DNA from 2 places in the Streptomyces sp. JL2001 genome. Region 2 is predicted to be linked to the other one. Evidence: riboswitches for the same ligand, from Rfam matches in the RefSeq annotation. Region 2 holds a riboswitch; the other holds the start of a gene.
The links. Region 2 has a riboswitch for S-adenosylmethionine ahead of thrC (threonine synthase). Riboswitches for the same ligand answer to the same signal wherever they lie in the genome.
Positions count from the first base shown of each region.

Region 1 (9,541 bases), 2.1 Mb from region 2:
CGAGATCCACCCCGCACCAACGAAGGCGCCGGGCACACAAAGTGACGCCCCGCCGGAGACCACAGGTCACCGGCGGGGCGTCAGGTCAGTCACGAACGCGACGAACCACCCGATTGGGCGTCGTGCCGGAGGCTCCCGGAGGGGCCCCGCGCGACGGAGTCGGAGGCGTCAGACGCGCACACCGAACTGGAACGTGCCCATGTAGCTCATCGACTCGTAGCGGACCGAGGCGCCCGGCTTGGGGGCGTGCAGGATCGTGTTGTTGCCCGCGTACAGGGCCACGTGGGACAGGTTGTTGAAGAAGACCAGGTCGCCCGGCTTGAGCTGGCTGCGGCCGATCTTCACACCGTCGTTCTGCTGGGTGTACGTGGTGCGGGTGAGCGACACGCCGGCCTGGCGGTAGGCCCACTGGGTCAGACCCGAGCAGTCGTACGAGTTGGGGCCCTCGGCGCCGGAGACGTACGGCTTGCCGATCTGGGTGGCGGCGGCGCTGAGCGCGGCGGCGCCACGCTGCGAGGCGGGCACCTCGTTGCCGAGGTCGACCCGGTCGCCGGCGGCGCGGCTGGCACGCAGCTCGTCCTGCTGGATCTTGGCGCGCTCGGCGGCGGTCAGCGAGTTGAGCAGCTTCTGCGCGTCGGCGAGCTTGCCCTGGAAGGCCTTCTTCTTCTCGCCGAGGGTCTTGCGGACGTCCTCGAGGTCGGCGAGCTTCGTCGTCGCCTCGGCCCGCTGCTGGGCGAGGGTGCGCTGCTTGGCCTGGATCGACTGCAGCACGTCGGCCTGCTTGGCGCCGAGCTGGTCGATCGCGGACGCCTTGTCGAGGTAGGTGTCCGGGTCGGAGGAGAGGAAGAGCTGGATCGCCGGGTCGATGCCGCCGGAGCGGTACTGGGCGCTGGCGACCGAACCGATGTTGTCGCGCAGGGTGTTGAGCTCCTGCTGACCGCGGGCCACCTTGTCCTGGAGGGCCCCGATCTCCTTCTGCAGCTTGCCGCGGCGCTCCTCGGCGAGGTTGTACTGCTCCGTGGCCTCCTCGGCCTCGTGGTGCAGCTTGTCGACCTTCGACTTCACGTCGTCGATCTTCGGCTTCGGAGCCGCCTGGGCGCCGGACTGGGCGGTGAGCGCGACAGCGGCGGCGGCGGTCACGGTGAGCACGGTCACACGGGTGCGGCTCGGCTGCTTGGGACGACGGTGGGACGCCACGAAGGCGATCTCCTTCTTCCTCGAGCCGCCAACCAGGCTGCGGCAGGCGGTTCCTCCGCTGCCATCCCCGATAGATGATCAACCGCGCGAAGGTTCGAGGCCCGACCCTAGTGACCTAGCTGTGATCAGTTCAAATCCTCATGAGCAAAATCTCGCTCACGCAGCACATTATTTACAGACACCGCACGGGCAGTAATGGCCACTTGACGGTGTGCCCTCCAGAATTCGGGCATTAGACCCAGGAGTTACGAGAAGTCACGAGACGCGCGAAAGGCGCTTCAGCAACAATGCGGACGCGACCGGCCGGGCTCCGGACTTCGCGACTCCGTCGGCGACTTCACGGTCGGTGGAGACCACCACGACGGGACGGCCCGGAGGCTCGGCGCGCACCAGCTGGCGGATCAGCTCGTCCGCGGTGACACCCGGCTTCGAGAACAGCACCCGCACCCCGCGCGGCGGCGCGAGCAGCACCGGGGCCGCCAGCTCGGCCCCGTCGAAGACGCAGGTGATCTCGGCGCCCGAGCGGGCGGCGAGCGCGGAGAGCCCGCCGAGCAGCCGCAGCCGCTGCTTCTCCAGCGGCATGGTCGGATAGCCGGTCTTCGTGACGTTGTAGCCGTCCACGACCAGGTGCGCCTGCGGCAGTTCGAGGAGCTGGTCGAGGAGCGCCGGGTCGGTCTCCGAGAGCGCGCGGGCCGCGATGTCCTTCGGCGACATCCGGCCGGGCTCCACCGCGTCGACGGTGTCGGCGGGGTGCATGGAGGCGGGCGGCAGGGCCAGTTCACGGCGCAGCCCCTGCGCCGATTCCAGGACGGTGTCCAGCAGCAGTCGCAGGCGCATGTCCTCGACCGAGCGCCCCTCACGGGCGGCACGACGGCTCGCCTCCAGCGCCGCCTCCACCTCGGCGAGCCGCGACTTGAGCCGGCGGCTCTCGCTCTCGGCGGCCGAGACCTGTGCCGCGGCCTCCGCCTTGACGGTGTCGATCTCGGCCTGGGCACGGCGCAGGGCGGCCTCGCCGCGCTTCACGTCGCTCTGGGCACTGCGCAGCTTGCGGTGAAGCGATTCCGCTTCCTTGCGGGTGGTCTCCAGGTCGTGGCGCAGTTGCTCGGTCTCGCTCCGGCCGCGCTCCTTGGCGTGCGCGACCTCCTCGCGCAGCCGCTCCAGCTCGCGCCGCCCGGCCTCGTCGGCCCGCTCGGCGTCGGCGCGCTGGGCCTCCTCGCCGGCGGCGGCGACCAGCTTGACCCAGCCCGCCGGGCGCAGGACGTAGGCCGCCGCGGCGACGTCGACGGGGTCGGCGGCGGCCGGCGGCGCGCCGGACTCGACCGCACCGGCCAGCTCGGGCTGGGCGTCCTTGAAACGCTCGCCGATGCGCTGCCGGAAGAGCGGGTCGCTCTCCAGGGCCGCGGCCATCGCGTTGCCGGCGAACTTGGCCCGCCGGCTCGCGGTGAAGCGCGCGTACTGCCGCAGGGGCGCGGGCAGCTCCGCGACGGTCAGCCCGCCGAAGGCGTCGGCGACCAGCGCGACGACCTTGCGCCGCACGCCGTCCGGCAGCGGCCGGTCGAGCGCCTCGGCGGCCTCGTCCGCCGCGCCGGCCGGTTCGTCACCACGCGTGGGCTGCTCCACGATCCGTCACCCCACTGTCATTCGCAGCGCTCCGTCAGGAAGCGCTGCCCGGCCTGTCCACCAGCTCGATCTGGTCCACCGCGTTGCACCAGCGACAGCGGACCGACTCGATGGTCTCACTGACCACCTCGCGCTCCTCCACCTTGGGCTCCCCGGCAAGGTCCAGATGGATGTACTCGACGACCTTGGAGGAGCGGGTCACGTCGAATCGGGTCAGATTGCCGCAGAGTGTGCAGCGCCAGCGGGTCTCGGCGGTCGGCTGGGGAATCGCCGTCATCGTGCCGTCCTCGTTTCTTGGTGCGTGATACCAGGTGCGGGAGCCGCGGTGCGCCGTCGAACTGCGGATGTAATGCCCGTACCCTACGGCCATCGGGGTACGCCCTGCTCAGGCGGAGCCCGGCGCACGGGCCGGTACCGCGCGCCCCGGCGAGGCGCTCTGTCCGCGTCGACCCCGGTACGTCATGATCTGTCCATGATCGACTGGCGGGGAGCGGCCCTCGGCGCCTGGCACGGCGCGCGGAACGGACCGACGGTGACGTACGGCCTGATCGCCCTCTGCTGCCTCGCGTTCCTGATCAGCCCGGTCTCCGGGCTGATCCCGGCGCACGGCACCGGGGACGCGTCCCTGATCGCCCAGAGCGCGTACTTCCACCGCTGGGGAGTGGTGCCGGCGGAGCTGATGGACAGCGAGCCGCGCGCCCTGCTGACCCCGCTCACCGCGCTGTTCGTGCACGGCAGCTGGCTGCATCTGCTCGGGAACATGCTGTTCCTCTACGTCTTCGGCGCGATGGCCGAGGAGCGGATGGGGCCGGTGCCGTTCCTGCTCTTCTACCTCGCCTGCGGCTACCTCGCCCTGCTCGGCTATGCCGCCGCCTACGCGAGCAGCGAGCAGACCCTGGTCGGGGCGTCGGGGGCGATCTCGGGGGTGCTCGGGGCGTTCCTCTACCTCTTCCCCCGCTCCCGGGTCACCAGCCTCTTCCCCTTCCTCCTCTTCCTGCCGCTGCGGTTCCCCGCGTGGATCGTGCTGGTCTTCTGGTTCGTGCTCCAGTGGCTGGCCGCCCGGGCGGCCGGGGCGGGACCCGGGGTCGCCTATCTGGCGCACGTGGTCGGCTTCGCCGTGGGCTTCCTCTACGCCTGGGGCCGGTACCGCCGGCGGGGCGGCCGCAGGGTGCTTCCCCGGCGCGACGGCGACGGCAGCCGGGCGGGCTAGGGCCTTTCGTCGGGATCGGGCCGGATCGGTGAGCTCGCGGCGCCCGCAGCCCCACCGGCGCTACTTTGAAGGCAGGCCCTAGAGTGAAGGCCCCAGCCGCGGCGACCGAGGGAGTAAGACAGCCGTGATCACCGCGATCGTGCTCATCAAGACCAGCGTGGACCGCATCCCCGAGATCGCGGAGTCGATCGCCTCGCTCGACAGCGTCAGCGAGGTCTTCTCGGTCACCGGTACCTACGACCTGATCGCCATGGTGCGCGTGCCGAAGCACGACGACCTGGCGGACGTCATCCCGGGCCGCATCAGCAAGATCCCCGGCGTCGAGGCCACGGACACGCACGTCGCGTTCCGCACGTACTCCCAGCACGACCTGGAAGCGGCCTTCGCCATCGGCCTGGAGTCGTAACACCCGTCACGACGGAAGGGGGCCTCCCGGGGAGGCCCCCTTCACTCGTACGAGTGGGTGGTCAGCCGCGGTCCGGCACGCAGCGGCCGTCCTCGGTGCGGTACTTCCACTGCGCGCCGTCGCGGACGAGCTCCCGTACGGCGCCGACGAAACGCTCCACGTGCTCGTCCGGCGTACCGGCGCCGAAGCTGACCCGGATGGCGTTCAGCGACCGCTCGCCCGGCTCGGCCTCCGGGGCGCCGCACTCGCCGACGTCCTGCGGGTCGCTGCCCAGCAGGGTCCGCACCAGCGGGTGGGCGCAGAAGAGGCCGTCGCGGACGCCGATGCCGTACTCGGCGGAGAGCGCGGCGGCGAAGTGCGAGCTGTTCCAGCCCTCCACCACGAAGGAGATGACGCCGACGCGCGGGGAGTCGTCGCCGAACAGCGAGAGCACCCTGACCTCGGGCACCTCGGCCAGGCCCGCGCGCACCGTGGCGATCAGGTGCTGCTCGCGGGCGACCAGGGAGTCGAAGCCGGCCTCGGTCAGCGCCTTGCAGGCGGAGGCGATCGAGTAGACGCCGATGACGTTCGGGGATCCGGCCTCGTGGCGGGCGGCGGTGGTGTGCCACTCGACGTCCACTCCCCCGTCGGCCCGGCGGGCGACCTTGCGGGAGGCGCCGCCGCCCGCCAGGTACGGCTCGGCCTCCTGGAGCCAGTCGGCCCGTCCGGCGAGGACACCGGAGCCGAAGGGGGCGTACAGCTTGTGGCCGGAGAAGGCCACCCAGTCGACGTCCGACTCCCGGACGGACACGGGGTGGTGGGGCGCGAGCTGGGCGGCGTCGAGGACGATGCGGGCGCCGTGGGCGTGCGCGGCGGCGGCGAGTTCCTTGACCGGCCACAGTTCGCCGGTGACGTTGGACGCGCCGGTCACGCAGACCAGCGCCGGACCGTGCGGCTCGCGGGCGCCCAGGGCCCGCTCCAGGATCTCGACGGCCTGGGCGGGCGTGCGCGGCGCGTTGAGATAGCTGACCTGGGCGTCCTTCCAGGGCAGCAGCGAGGCGTGGTGCTCGGTCTCGAAGACGAAGACCTGGCAGTCGGCCGGGACCACGGCGGCGAGCAGGTTCAGCGAGTCGGTGGTGGAGCGGGTGAAGACGACCTGGTCGTCGGGGCGGCAGTCGAGGAACTCGGCGACGGTGACCCGGCTGTTCTCGAAGAGGTCGGTGGACAGCTGCGAGAGGTAGCCGGCGCCCCGGTGGACGCTGCCGTAGTACGGGGCGTACGCGGCGACGTCGTCCCACACCCGCTGGAGCGCCGGGGCGCTGGCCGCGTAGTCGAGCGCGGCGTAGCTGACCTCGCCGCCGGTCACCAGGGGGACGGTGACGTCCCGGCCGAGCACCGGGAGCGGGGCCGCGCAGCACGGATCGGCGGAGTCGGCGGCGGTGACGGGCTCGCCGGCCGCGACGGGCACGGTGGCGATGACGGAGGCGGTGGCGGCGTTCGGGCACGCGGACATGGCGAAGTCTCCCTGCGGGACGGAGTGTCCCCTCGGCCGAGGAGGGGACGGTGACGTGAGAAGCCCGCAGGGCACGACGAAGAAGGGTGCCGCGTACGGGAGTTGCCTCGACAGGCGGCACGGAGGGCCGCATGGAGGGAAAGAAGGAGGGCCGGAGGCCCTAGCACATTCGCTTGCTCACGAGACTGCTCCCTCGAGGACCAAGGACCCCAGGGTTCCGCAGGGGTCCGCGCTTGCCGCGGACCTTGCTGTCCACGGCCTGGTCTTCACCCGGGGCACCCCGCCACGGACGGAGGGTTGCCGGACAGCAAGCCGGGGCCTGAACGCTGTCACTCATGACCTGCTCCGAAGTTATGCCACGTGATCGCTCCGGCGCAACCCGTGTCCGGATCCCGGGACACGAAAGGGCCCCGCCGCAGCGGGGCCCCACCGGTCGTCCCTGAGACGCTCGCTACGCGTTGCTGGCCGCGACCCAGCGCTCCAGGGCCTGCCGCGCCGCGCCGGAGTCGATCGACTCCGCCGCCTTCGCGATGCCGGACGCGAGCTGCTCCGTCAGCGTGCCTGCGCCGGGGTCGAGTGCCGTGAGCGCGGCCGCCGAGTTGAGCAGCACCGCGTCCCGTACCGGACCGGTCTCGCCCGCCAGCAGCCGGCGGGCCACGTCCGCGTTGAAGGAGGCGTCGGCGCCGCGCAGCGCCTCCACCGGCACCAGCTCGATGCCGACGTCCCGCGGGTCGAAGGACTCCTCGCGCACCGCGCCGTCCCGGACCACCCACACCCGGGAGGTGGCCGTGGTGGTGAGCTCGTCGAGGCCGTCGTCACCGCGGAAGACCAGGGCCGAGGAGCCGCGCTCGGCGAGTACGCCCGCCATGATCGGGGCCATCCGGGCGTCGGCCACACCGGTGGCCTGGGACCTGACCCGGGCCGGGTTGGTGAGCGGGCCGAGGAAGTTGAAGACGGTGCGCACACCGAGCTGCCCGCGGGCGGTGGCGACGTGACGCAGCGCCGGGTGGAACTTGACCGCGAAGCAGAAGGTGATGCCGGCCTCCTCGGCGACCTCGGCCACCCGCCGCGGGGTGAGCTCCAGGTTGACGCCGAGCTTCTCCAGGACGTCGGAGGCGCCCGATGCCGAGGAGGCCGCCCGGTTGCCGTGCTTGACGACCTTGGCCCCGGTGCCGGCCACCACGATCGCCGACATGGTGGAGATGTTGACCGTCTTCGCGCCGTCGCCGCCGGTGCCGACGATGTCCACGGTGCGGCCGGGCACCTCGATGGTGTTGGCGTGCGCGTACATCGTGCGGACGAGGCCGGTGATCTCCTCGACGGTCTCGCCCTTGGCGCGCAGGGCCACCGCGAAGCCGGCGATCTGCACGTCGGTGGCCTCGCCGCTCATGATGCGGTCCATCGCCCAGGCCGAGTCCTCGGTGCCGAGGTCGCCGCCGTCCAGCAGGGTGTTCAGCACGGCCGGCCAGGAGCGACCCGCCGTGGTAGGTCCTCCAGCGGGGGTCACAGCGCTCATGGCAGCTCCAGGTTCGACACGTATCGGTGGTGATCCCACCCTATCGAGCCGGCGGCACGGCAAAGAGCCCCGTCCATCGAATGGACGGGGCTCCTGCCGTGGCGACCTTCAGGTCAGGTGATCAGTGGTGGCCGTGGCCGCTGGTGATCTCCTTGTACTCCTCGGCGGTGGGCTTGGCGATCTGGCTGTCCTCGCCGTAGTAGCTCCGGTTGAGCTTGACCCGGAGCCTCTCGATGGCGCCGACCTTGCGCTCCACACCGTTCTCGTCGACCAGCGGGCCGAGCTCGGCCGGCTGGTTCTGCTCGTGCGCCGTGAGGCGGTACAGCTCGCCCTGGCTGAGCGGCTGGTGGACCTCGACGAACTCACCGTGCGGCAGGCGCTTGATGATGCCGGACTCGCGTCCGTGCAGCACCTTGTCCTTGTCCCGGCGCTGGAGGCCGAGGCAGATCCGCTTGGTGACGACGAAGGCGATGACCGGTCCGACGAAGAAGAAGATCCGGACGAACCAGGTGATCGAGTTCAGCGACAGGTGGAAGTGGGTGGCCCAGAGGTCGTTTCCACCACCGATGAGCATGACCATGTACGCGGTGATCCAGGCGACACCGAAGGCGGTGCGCGTCGGAGCGTTGCGCGGGCGCTGCGCGATGTGGTGCTCGCGCTTGTCGCCCGTGATCCAGGACTCGATGAACGGGTAGACCGCGATGGCGGCCAGGACCGCCGGGAAGATCGCCAGCGGGATCATCACGCCCAGGACCAGCGTGTGGCCCCAGAGGTTGATCTCCCAGCCCGGCATGACACGGATCAGACCCTCGGCGAAGCCCATGTACCAGTCGGGCTGGGCGCCGGTGGACACCTGGTCCGGCCGGTACGGGCCGATCGCCCAGATCGGGTTGATCGAGGCGATCGCCGCGATGACCGAGATGACACCGAAGACCAGGAAGAAGAAGCCTCCGGCCTTGGCCATGTAGACCGGCAGCAGCGGCATGCCCACGACGTTCTTGTTCGTCCGGCCGGGGCCCTCGAACTGCGTGTGCTTGTGGTAGAAGACCAGGATCAGGTGGGCGACCACCAGACCCAGCATGATGCCGGGCAGCAGCAGGATGTGGGCCGAGTAGAACCGGGCCACGAAGTCGCCGCCGGGGAACTCCCCGCCGAACAGGAACATCGACAGGTACGTGCCGATGATCGGCACGGACAGGATCGCGCCCTGCATGAAGCGGACACCGGTGCCGGAGAGCAGGTCGTCCGGGAGCGAGTAGCCGGTGAAGCCGGTGAACATGCCCAGGAAGAACAGCAGGAAGCCGAACAGCCAGTTGATCTCACGCGGCTTGCGGAACGCGCCCGTGAAGAACACGCGCATCATGTGCACGAACATGCCGGCGAGGAAGATCAGCGCCGCCCAGTGGTGGATCTGCCGGATGAGCAGACCACCGCGCACATCGAAGGAGATGTGCATGGTCGAGTTGAACGCCTCGGACATCAGCTGACCCTGGAGCGGGATGTAGCTGCCGTGGTACTCCACCTCGTTCATCGACGGGTGGAAGAACATCGTCAGGTAGACGCCCGTCAGGATGATGATGATGAAGCTGTAGAGGCAGATCTCACCGAGCATGAAGGACCAGTGGTCCGGGAAGATCTTCCGCATGTTGGCCTTGGCCAGGGAGTAGATCCCGAGGCGGCCGTCGGCCCAGTCGGCGACCCGCTCACCGGCGGGGGCCTTCTTCTTGGTATCCGTCACAGTGCTCATCCGCGCTCCCAGAAGGCAGGACCGACGGGCTCGTCGAAGTCGCCGAGCGCCTCGAGGAAGCCCTTGTCGTTCACGCCGATCCGCAGCTGCGGGAGAGCGTGGCCGGCCGGGCCGAAGATGACGCGGGCGCCGTCGGACAGGTCGAAAGTGGACTGGTGGCACGGGCAGAGCACGTGGTGCGTCTGCTGCTCGTACAGGGAGATCGGGCAACCCACGTGGGTGCAGATCTTCGAGAAGGCGACGATGCCGTCGTGCGACCACTCGAGCTCGCGCTTGTCCTTGATGTCCTCCGGCTGGATCCGGACGATCATCAGGGCAGCCTTGGCGATCTCGACCTGGAAGTCGTGGTCGTG
Region 1 covers NZ_CP169421.1:5,674,232-5,683,772, reverse strand. The annotation lists gene ACE1OA_RS25315 (C40 family peptidase) at 169-1,197, opposite strand; gene ACE1OA_RS25310 (NYN domain-containing protein) at 1,453-2,817, opposite strand; gene ACE1OA_RS25305 (hypothetical protein) at 2,852-3,094, opposite strand; gene ACE1OA_RS25300 (rhomboid family intramembrane serine protease) at 3,290-4,027, shown strand; gene ACE1OA_RS25295 (Lrp/AsnC family transcriptional regulator) at 4,152-4,433, shown strand; gene ACE1OA_RS25290 (aminotransferase class V-fold PLP-dependent enzyme) at 4,495-5,925, opposite strand; SAM riboswitch class IV at 6,150-6,266, opposite strand; gene trpD (anthranilate phosphoribosyltransferase) at 6,377-7,441, opposite strand; gene qcrB (cytochrome bc1 complex cytochrome b subunit) at 7,563-9,188, opposite strand; gene qcrA (cytochrome bc1 complex Rieske iron-sulfur subunit) at 9,185-9,541, opposite strand, start outside.
Region 1: it holds a riboswitch for S-adenosylmethionine, as region 2 does, so the genes downstream of both, ACE1OA_RS25290 (aminotransferase class V-fold PLP-dependent enzyme) here and thrC (threonine synthase) in region 2, are expected to answer to the same signal.

Region 2 (9,541 bases):
TCTCGGGGCCCAGCCGGTGAGCGTGTGGTTCCGGCCGTGGGGGCAGAGCACCTGGAAGAAGGTGGCGTCCGGCACGTCGGCTTCGAACGGCGCGGTCTCCCTGAAGACCACGGCGTCCGTCGACGGCTGGTACACGGTCCGCTACTACGGTGACGGGACGCACTTCCAGGCGTTCGGCGGCGAGGACTGGGTCGACGTGCGCTGACCGTACGCGGCAACGCGAGAGGGCTGCACCCCCGTGACGGGGGTGCAGCCCTCTTTCGCGTTCAGCGAGGAACTACCGAGCCGGGGCTCAGAAGTCCATGTCACCGCCCGGCATGCCGCCCGGAGCGCCGGCAGCGGCCTTCTCCGGCTTGTCGGCGATGACGGCCTCGGTGGTGAGGAACAGCGCGGCGATCGACGCGGCGTTCTGCAGCGCGGAGCGCGTGACCTTCGCCGGGTCGATGATGCCCTCGGCGATGAGGTCGACGTACTCGTTGGTCGCGGCGTTGAGGCCGTGGCCGACGGGCAGGTTGCGGACCTTCTCCGCCACGACGCCGCCCTCGAGGCCGGCGTTGACGGCGATCTGCTTCAGCGGGGCCTCGAGGGCCAGCTTCACGATCGCGGCACCCGTGGCCTCGTCGCCCGTGAGGTCGCCCTCGAGCTTCTCGAAGACCGAGGAGGCCTGCAGCAGGGCCACGCCACCACCGGCGACGATGCCCTCCTCGACGGCCGCCTTGGCGTTGCGCACGGCGTCCTCGATGCGGTGCTTGCGCTCCTTGAGCTCGACCTCGGTCGCGGCGCCGGCCTTGATGACGGCCACGCCGCCGGCCAGCTTCGCGAGGCGCTCCTGGAGCTTCTCGCGGTCGTAGTCCGAGTCGGAGTTCTCGATCTCGGCACGGATCTGGTTGACGCGACCGGCAACCTGGTCGCTCTCGCCGGAGCCGTCGACGATCGTGGTCTCGTCCTTGGTGATGACGACCTTGCGGGCGCGGCCCAGCAGGTCCAGGCCGGCGTTCTCGAGCTTGAGGCCGACCTCCTCGGAGATGACCGTGCCGCCCGTGAGGATGGCGATGTCGTTCAGCATGGCCTTGCGGCGGTCGCCGAAGCCCGGGGCCTTGACGGCGACGGACTTGAAGGTGCCGCGGATCTTGTTGACGACCAGGGTCGACAGGGCCTCGCCCTCGACGTCCTCGGCGATGATCAGCAGGGGCTTGCCCGACTGCATGACCTTCTCCAGGAGCGGGAGCAGGTCCTTCACGGAGGAGATCTTGGAGTTGACGATCAGGATGTACGGGTCGTCCAGGGACGCCTCCATACGCTCCATGTCGGTGGCGAAGTACGCCGAGATGTAGCCCTTGTCGAAGCGCATACCCTCGGTGAGCTCCAGCTCCAGACCGAAGGTCTGGGACTCCTCGACGGTGATGACGCCTTCCTTGCCGACCTTGTCCATGGCCTCGGCGATGAGCTCGCCGATCTGGGTGTCGGCGGCGGAGATGGAGGCCGTGGAAGCGATCTGCTCCTTGGTCTCGACATCCTTGGCCTGCTCGAGCAGGGCGGCGGAGACGGCCTCGACGGCCTTCTCGATGCCGCGCTTGAGGGCCATCGGGTTGGCGCCGGCGGCGACGTTGCGCAGGCCTTCGCGGACGAGCGCCTGCGCGAGGACGGTCGCGGTGGTCGTACCGTCACCGGCGACGTCGTCCGTCTTCTTGGCGACTTCCTTGACCAGCTCGGCGCCGATCTTCTCGTACGGGTCCTCGAGCTCGATCTCCTTGGCGATGGAGACACCATCGTTGGTGATCGTGGGGGCGCCCCACTTCTTCTCGAGGACGACGTTGCGACCCTTCGGGCCGAGGGTGACCTTGACGGCGTCAGCGAGCTGGTTCATGCCGCGCTCGAGACCGCGCCGGGCCTCCTCGTCGAACGCGATGATCTTGGCCATGTGAAGTGGTCCTCCCGGACATGGGGTGGATAACGCTCCAGGACCGCGCCGACGCCCGCGACGGACGGCCTGCGTGCCCGGCGGTTCCTTGCCCCACCTGGCCAGCGGGCCTCGTCTGCCCGATCCTCGTAAGCACTCTCACCTTCAGAGTGCTAACGCCAATGATTAGCACTCGACCCAGGAGAGTGCAAGGCCGTCCCATCGGTACGTCGATGCGGGGCGGCGGTCGGGTGACGGGCGGGGGCAAGCGCCACTCGGGGATCGGGCGGCTCGGCGGGGCGCGACGGGCGTGCGGGCGCCTCCCTGGGCCGGGCGGGGCGCGACGGGCGCGCGGGCCGGGCGCCGGCGCGGCTCCGGCGTGGCGGGGGAGGCGGGGACGCCGGGCGGGGCGTGGGCGGAGACGCACGAGGGGTCCGCATCCGGTCAGGATGCGGACCCCTCGGCGTGAGTGCGTATGTGGTGGCCGATCGCGCCGCGTTCAGACGGCGAGCTTGACCATGTCCGCCTGCGGACCCTTCTGGCCCTGCGAGATCTCGAACTCGACTCGCTGACCCTCTTCAAGGGTGCGGTAGCCGTCCATCTGGATCGCGCTGTAGTGGACGAAAACATCCGCACCACCGTCGACCGCGATGAAGCCGTAGCCCTTCTCCGCGTTGAACCACTTGACGGTGCCCTGAGCCATGCCTAACTCCCCTATTACTGGCCCTTGCGCGGGACCGCACTTCGCGACCCCGGGTCAGACCCTGCGCCGGAACGCGTCGACCGCGGCTGAATGTATCTGCCCAACTGCCCTCTGCAACAGGTCAATCGGACGAGAATTCTGGGCATGCAGGAAAGGAGAATTGCGGAGAATTCGCTGAATTACGGGGCAAGTCGGGCCCGGCAAAGTGGGCAGAAGGTACACAAGACTCGAACACTTTGGCTGCTTCTTGTCAGGTCCGGGCGCATTCTCATATGCGCCTGGCATGAGCAGCGGAGGGGACTTCCCCAACTCTATCGCGTTCAACCATGCAGAATTGCCCCCTCCGTTTCTCGACGGAAGGGGCAATTCAGGTGACTGCGGGTAACCCCTGGGCTCAGCAGCCCCCGGCGACGGCCGGGATGATGGACACGCCGGCGCCGTCCGGCGTCGCCGTCTCAAGGCCCTGCTCGAAGCGCACGTCGTCGTCGTTGACGTACACGTTCACGAAGCGGCGCAGCTTGCCCTGGTCGTCCAGGACGCGGGCGGCGATGCCCGTGTGGTTCTTCTCCAGGTCGGCGATGACCTCGGAGAGGGTGGTGCCCTCCGCCGGAACCTCGGCCTGACCGCCCGTGTAGGTGCGGAGGATGGTGGGGATGCGGACCTTGACGCTCATGGGGGTGCTGCCTTCCGTGACGGGGGTGGTCAGTGGGCCAGGCCGGCGTCGCGGAACGCGTCCAGGCTCGGGCGGATGGTGGCGGTCGCCTGGGAGGTATCGGCCACCGCGTCCAGGGTCTTGAGTCCGTCACCGGTGTTCAGGACGACGGTGGTCAGGCTCGGGTCGATGAGGCCCGCCTCGATCAGCTTCTTCGTGACGCCGACGGTCACGCCGCCCGCCGTCTCGGCGAAGATGCCCTCGGTCTGCGCGAGCAGCTTGATCGCGTCGACGACCTGCTCGTCGTTCACGTCCTCCACCGCGCCGCCCGTGCGGCGCGCGATGTCCAGGACGTAGGGGCCGTCGGCCGGGTTGCCGATCGCCAGGGACTTGGCGATCGTGTTCGGCTTCTGCGGGCGCACGACGTCGTGGCCGGCCTTGAAGGCCGCCGACACCGGGGAGCAGCCCTCCGCCTGGGCGCCGAAGATCTTGTAGGGCCGGTCCTCGACGAGGCCGAGCTTCACGAGCTCCTGCAGACCCTTGTCGATCTTCGTGAGCTGGGAGCCGGAGGCGATCGGGATGACGAGCTGGTCGGGCAGCCGCCAGCCGAGCTGCTCGCAGATCTCGTAGGCGAGCGTCTTGGAGCCCTCGCCGTAGTACGGGCGCAGGTTGACGTTGACGAAGCCCCAGCCCTCGCCGAGCGGGTCGCCGATGAGCTCGGAGCAGAAGCGGTTGACGTCGTCGTAGTTGCCCTCGATGCCGACGAGGTCGCCGCCGTACACCGCGGCCATGACGACCTTGCCCTGCTCCAGGTCGTGCGGGATGAACACGCAGGAGCGGAAGCCGGCGCGCGCGGCGGCGGCGCCGACGGCGCCGGCCAGGTTGCCGGTGGAGGAGCAGGACAGGGTGGTGAAGCCGAAGGCGCGGGCGGCCTCGAGGGCCTGGGCGACGACGCGGTCCTTGAAGGAGTGCGTCGGGTTGCCGGAGTCGTCCTTGACGAAGAGCTTGCCGGGCTCGACGCCGAGCTCGCGGGCGAGGTTGTCGGCCTGGACGAGCTTGGTCCAGCCGGGGTTCAGGTTCGGCTTCTCGGCGACGTCGGCCGGGACGGGCAGCAGCGGGGCGTAGCGCCAGATGTTGGCGGGGCCGGCCTCGATCCGCTTGCGCAGCGATTCGGGGTCGCCGAGGGGGAGGTCGTACGCGACTTCGAGGGGGCCGAAACACAGCTCACAGGCGAAAATCGGGCCGAGGGGGAAAACTTCGCCACATTCCCGACAGGAAAGCCCGGAAGCGGGACCGAGGTCGACCGTGGAAGCGGTGGAAACAGTCTGTACAGCCATGGAGGCGAGGCCCTTTCTCCTCATCTTTCCCATGGCGGACGTCGCCATGAGACGGATTTGGCACCTTCCCTAGCCGGGAGCCTCGCGGGCGCAGTGCGACGACTGCGGACGAGACCGACTGGAGGGTTGCCGGGGCTTCAACGGGCCGTTTCCCTCTGCCCCTCTGGATGAGCGGTATTCGATTGGGTGGTGCGGTTGTGTGGACGCCGGCGGCACCCCGACGTGCGTCGGACCTCGGCGTTGTTCAAGACTGTAACCGAAGGCGCGGACTGTTGAGATAGTCGTCCGAACCGCGAGATGGATCACACAAACGGCAACTGGGGAGTAACGGACGTGCTGGATGAAGTGGAGCGCTGGCTGGCCCGGCGGTCCTGGTCCGTGACAGACCGTCCGCTGGAGCAGCTCCTGGCCGCGAAGCGTGGCACGCGGGTCAGCGTCGTGCTGCCCGCGCTGAACGAGGAGGCGACGGTCGGGGACATCGTCGCGGTGATCCGGCGGGAGCTGATGTCGCGGGCGGTCCCGCTCGTGGACGAGCTGGTGGTGGTCGACTCGGGGTCCACCGACCGCACGGCCGAGGTGGCGGCGGCGGCCGGTGCCCGGGTCGTGGCGCGGGACGCGATCCTGCCGCGGATACCCGCCCTGCCCGGCAAGGGCGAGGTGCTGTGGCGGTCCCTGCTGGCGACGGACGGGGACGTCGTCTGCTTCGTGGACGCCGATCTGCGGGACTTCTCGGCGGACTTCGTGTCGGGGATCGTCGGCCCGCTCCTGACCGATCCGGGCGTCGACTTCGTCAAGGCGATGTACGACCGGCCGCTCGGGGACGCGCCCGGCCAGGGGGGCCGGGTGACCGAGCTGGTGGCCCGCCCGCTGCTGAACCTGCACTGGCCGCGGCTGGCCGGCTTCGTGCAGCCGCTTGGCGGCGAGTACGCGGTGCGGCGCTCGCTGCTGGAGCGGCTGCCCTTCCCGGTCGGCTACGGCGTGGAGCTGGGGCTGCTGGTCGACGCGCTGCACGCGGCGGGCCTGGACGCGCTCGCCCAGGTCGACGTGGGAGTGCGCAAGCACCGCCACCAGGACGAGCAGGCTCTCGGCCGGATGGCGGCGGCGATCTACCGGACGGCGCAGCTGCGGCTGTCCCGCGGGCATCTGGTGCGGCCCTGGCTGACGCAGTTCGAGCGGGCCGACGGGGGCGACGGGCCGGGCGCGCAGGGGGGCTTCGTGCCGCGGACGTACCCGGTGGACACGGAGGAGCGTCCGCCGATGGTCGAGATCGCGGAGTACGCGCGGCGCCGCGTGGCGTAACACCACCCGATGATCGGTTTTGCCTACATTTCGCTGTTATGCGACACACCTCTCACCTGGGCAGAACGGCGGTGGCCGGCGTGCTGACGGCGGCCGCACTCCTCCTCGCGGCGGCCGGTCCCGCCGCCGCGGACACGGCGGTGCCCGCCGCCGGGCCGTCCGTGGTCTCCGCGGACGAGCCCCGGTCGGCTGCCGGGCCCGCCGGGGACCGGCGGACGGAGGCCCGTCCCGCGGCGCGGACCCCCGGGCGGGCACCGGCCGCCGCGCACGGGTCCGGCGGCCGGATGCCGGGCACCGGGGCCGGCGACGCGCGGCTGTGGCTGCTCGGCGGTCTCGTCCTGGCCCTGGCGGCGACGGGCGCGGTGGCACGTGCGGCCCTGCGCGAGCGCGTCGATCACTGACCGTGGCCGAACACGGCTGTCTTGTATACGTACGTTTGAGCGTTTCCGGGACGGGCTAGGTTCGCCACATGGCTTCTGTGCTGGTGGCTTCCAACCGAGGACCCGTCTCGTACGCCGTGGGCGAGGACGGCGCGCTCGACGCCCGGCGGGGCGGTGGCGGTCTGGTCTCCGGGCTGAGCGCCGTGTCGTCCGAGGACAGCGTGTGGGTGTGCGCGGCACTCGGCGACGGCGACCGGGAGGCGGTCCGGCGCGGGATCGGCGAGCCGGGCGTACGGATGCTCGGCATCGACCCCGACGTCCACGCCGACGCGTACAACGGCATCGCGAACTCGGTGCTCTGGTTCGTCCACCACATGCTCTACCAGACCCCGCTGGAGCCGGTCTTCGACGCGGAGTTCCGGCGCCGGTGGGCGTCGTACGAGACGTACAACCGCGCCTTCGCCCGGGCGCTGGCGGACGAGGCGGACGACGGCGCCTGCGTCCTGGTGCAGGACTACCACCTGGCGCTGGTGCCGGGGATGCTCCGCGAACTCCGCCCCGACCTGCGCATCGCGCACTTCTCGCACACGCCCTGGGCGCCGCCGGAGTACTTCCGGATGCTGCCGGACGACATCGCGCGGCAGCTCCTGCGGGGGATGCTGGGCGCCGACCGGCTGGGCTTCCTGACCCGGCGCTGGGCGGACGCCTTCGCGGCCTGCTGCGCGGCGGAGGTGGGCGGCACGGGTGACACGCGGCTCGGGGTGTACGGGCTCGGCGCGGACGCGGACTTCCTGCGGGAGCGGTCCCGGCGGCCGGACGTGGAGGAACGCCTCGCGGCGCTGCGGGAGCAGGTCGGACCCGGTCGCCGGGTGATCCTCCGGGTGGACCGGACGGAGCTGTCGAAGAACATCGTGCGGGGTATGCACGCCTACCGGACGCTCCTGGAGGAGCATCCCGAGTGGCACGGCCGGGTGGTGCACGTGGCCTTCGCCTACCCCTCCCGGCAGGACCTGGCGGTCTACCGCGCCTACACCGAGGAGGTCGGCCGGGTCGCCGCCGTGGTCAACGCCCGTTACGGGACGGACGACTGGACCCCGGTCGTCCTGCACGTGAAGGACGACTTCGCCCGCTCGCTCGCCGCGTACCGCTTGGCGGACGTGGCCCTGGTCAACCCCATCCGGGACGGCATGAACCTGGTCGCGAAGGAGGTCCCGGTCGTCTCCGACGAGGGCTGCGCGCTGGTCCTGTCCCGGGAGGCGGGTGCCCACGAGGAGCTGGGCGAGGACGCGATCACGGTCAACCCGTACGACGTGACGGGCACGGCGCACGCCCTGCACGAGGCCCTGACGATGGGCGGTCCGGAGCGGGCGGAGCGCACCAAGCGCCTGGCCGCCGCGGCGACGGCCCTGCCGCCGCAGCAGTGGTTCCTGACGCAGCTGGAAGCGCTGCGGGCCGACAGGACCTAGGTGTATTGATCACGGACGTTGTTGACACGGTTGGGTCTTGAACATGGCGAAGGCCCCCGTGTGTGGTGGAGGTGTCGAATCTTCACCGCACGGAGGCCTTCGTGTCCCACCGTAATGCCCGACTGACCGTCTTCGGGAGACGACTGCTGGTCGAACGTGTCGAATCGGGCCGTCCGGTCGCTCATGTCGCGGCCGAGATGGGCATCTCCCGGGCCACCGCCCACAAATGGATCCGCCGTTGGCGAGCCGAGGGACAGGCCGGGCTGCACGACCGTTCCAGCCGCCCGCACTCGACACCGCACCGGACCCCGCCGGCGATCGAGGCCCGGGTCTGCGACCTGCGCCGGGACCGCAAACTCGGACCCGCCCGGATCGGCCCGATCCTGGGCCTGCCCGCCTCCACCGTCCACCGCATCCTCACCCGCTACCACCTGCACCGGCTCACATGGCTGGACCGGCCGACCGGCACGGTGATCCGCCGATACGAACGCGACCGGCCCGGCGAACTGATCCACGTGGACGTGAAGAAACTCGGCCGGATCCCCGACGGCGGCGGCCACAAGACCAACGGCCGCGAGGCCGGCCGGCCGATCCGCGGCATGGGCTTCGACTACGTGCACTCCGCCGTCGACGACCACTCCCGCCTCGCCTACAGCGAGATCCACAGCGACGAGAAGGTCGCGACCTGCGCAGGCTTCCTGACCCGCGCGGCCGCCTTCTTCCACAGCCACGGCATCGACCACATCGAGCGGGTCCTGACCGACAACGCCTGGGCCTACCGCAAGGGCCTGGCCTGGAAAAACGCCCTCGCCGAGCTCGGTGCGACCGGAAAGCTGACCCGTGCCTACCGGCCGCAGACCAACGGCAAGGTCGAACGCTTCAACCGCACCCTGCTCGACGAATGGGCCTACCTGAAGCCCTACACCTCAAACAACGAGCGCACCGAAGCCCTGGCAGACTTCCTCCACACCTACAACCACCACCGCTGCCACACCGCACTCGGCGGCAAACCGCCCATCACCCGTGTGAACAACCCTGCGAGTCAATACACCTAGGTCCTGTCCGGGCGATCTTCGAGGACCGGCCGCGGCGTCGGATGTGGTGTATCGCAAGGCGGAGGATCGCCCTCGTACTGGGCGTACTCGGGCGACTCCGACAACGCCGCGAGACGCCGCAGCCGTCGTCGCGGGCCCGAGAAGATCGCCCTGACAGGACCTAGGCGCCGGCCGCCCGGTGGGATCCCGGGCGGCCGTGAGCCGGGTGCTCAGCGGGCGTCCCGGACCGCCTGCGCGAGGTCCGTCAGGAAGCCGACGACGGCCGCCGGGCCGGGGACCGAGAGGTCGGCGCGCTCGGACAGTTCCGGGACCTCCGCCGAGCCGCTGCAGACCAGCAGGCCGGGCGTGCCGTTCGAGCGGAGCTTCTCCACGGCCGCGTAGGCCGGCAGGTCACCGAGGTCGTCGCCCGCGTACAGGACGGACTCGGCGCCCACCTCCCGGACGTACTCCGCGAGGGCGACGCCCTTGTCCATGCCCGGGGGGCGCAGTTCCAGCACCATGCGGCCCGGTTCGAGGACCAGGCCGTGCTGGGCGGCGAGGTCGCCGAGCGGGGCCTTGAGCGCCTCGAACGCGGCCTGCGGGTCGGTGGAGCGGCGGGTGTGGACGGCGACGGCGCGCCCCTTCTCCTCGATCCAGGTGCCGGGCCAGGCGCCGATGCCGTCCAGGAAGCCGGGGAGTTCGGCGCGGACGGCGGCCACTCCGGGGTGCGGGGCGGAGGCGTGGACGGTGCCGGTGACGGCGTCCCAGCG
Region 2 covers NZ_CP169421.1:3,532,275-3,541,815, forward strand. The annotation lists gene ACE1OA_RS15580 (hypothetical protein) at 1-205, shown strand, start outside; gene groL (chaperonin GroEL) at 293-1,921, opposite strand; gene ACE1OA_RS15590 (cold-shock protein) at 2,400-2,603, opposite strand; gene ACE1OA_RS15595 (MoaD/ThiS family protein) at 2,998-3,276, opposite strand; gene thrC (threonine synthase) at 3,306-4,616, opposite strand; SAM riboswitch class I at 4,610-4,766, opposite strand; gene ACE1OA_RS15605 (glucosyl-3-phosphoglycerate synthase) at 4,926-5,891, shown strand; gene ACE1OA_RS15610 (hypothetical protein) at 5,930-6,292, shown strand; gene ACE1OA_RS15615 (alpha,alpha-trehalose-phosphate synthase (UDP-forming)) at 6,361-7,737, shown strand; gene ACE1OA_RS15620 (IS481 family transposase) at 7,839-8,792, shown strand; gene otsB (trehalose-phosphatase) at 9,002-9,541, opposite strand, start outside.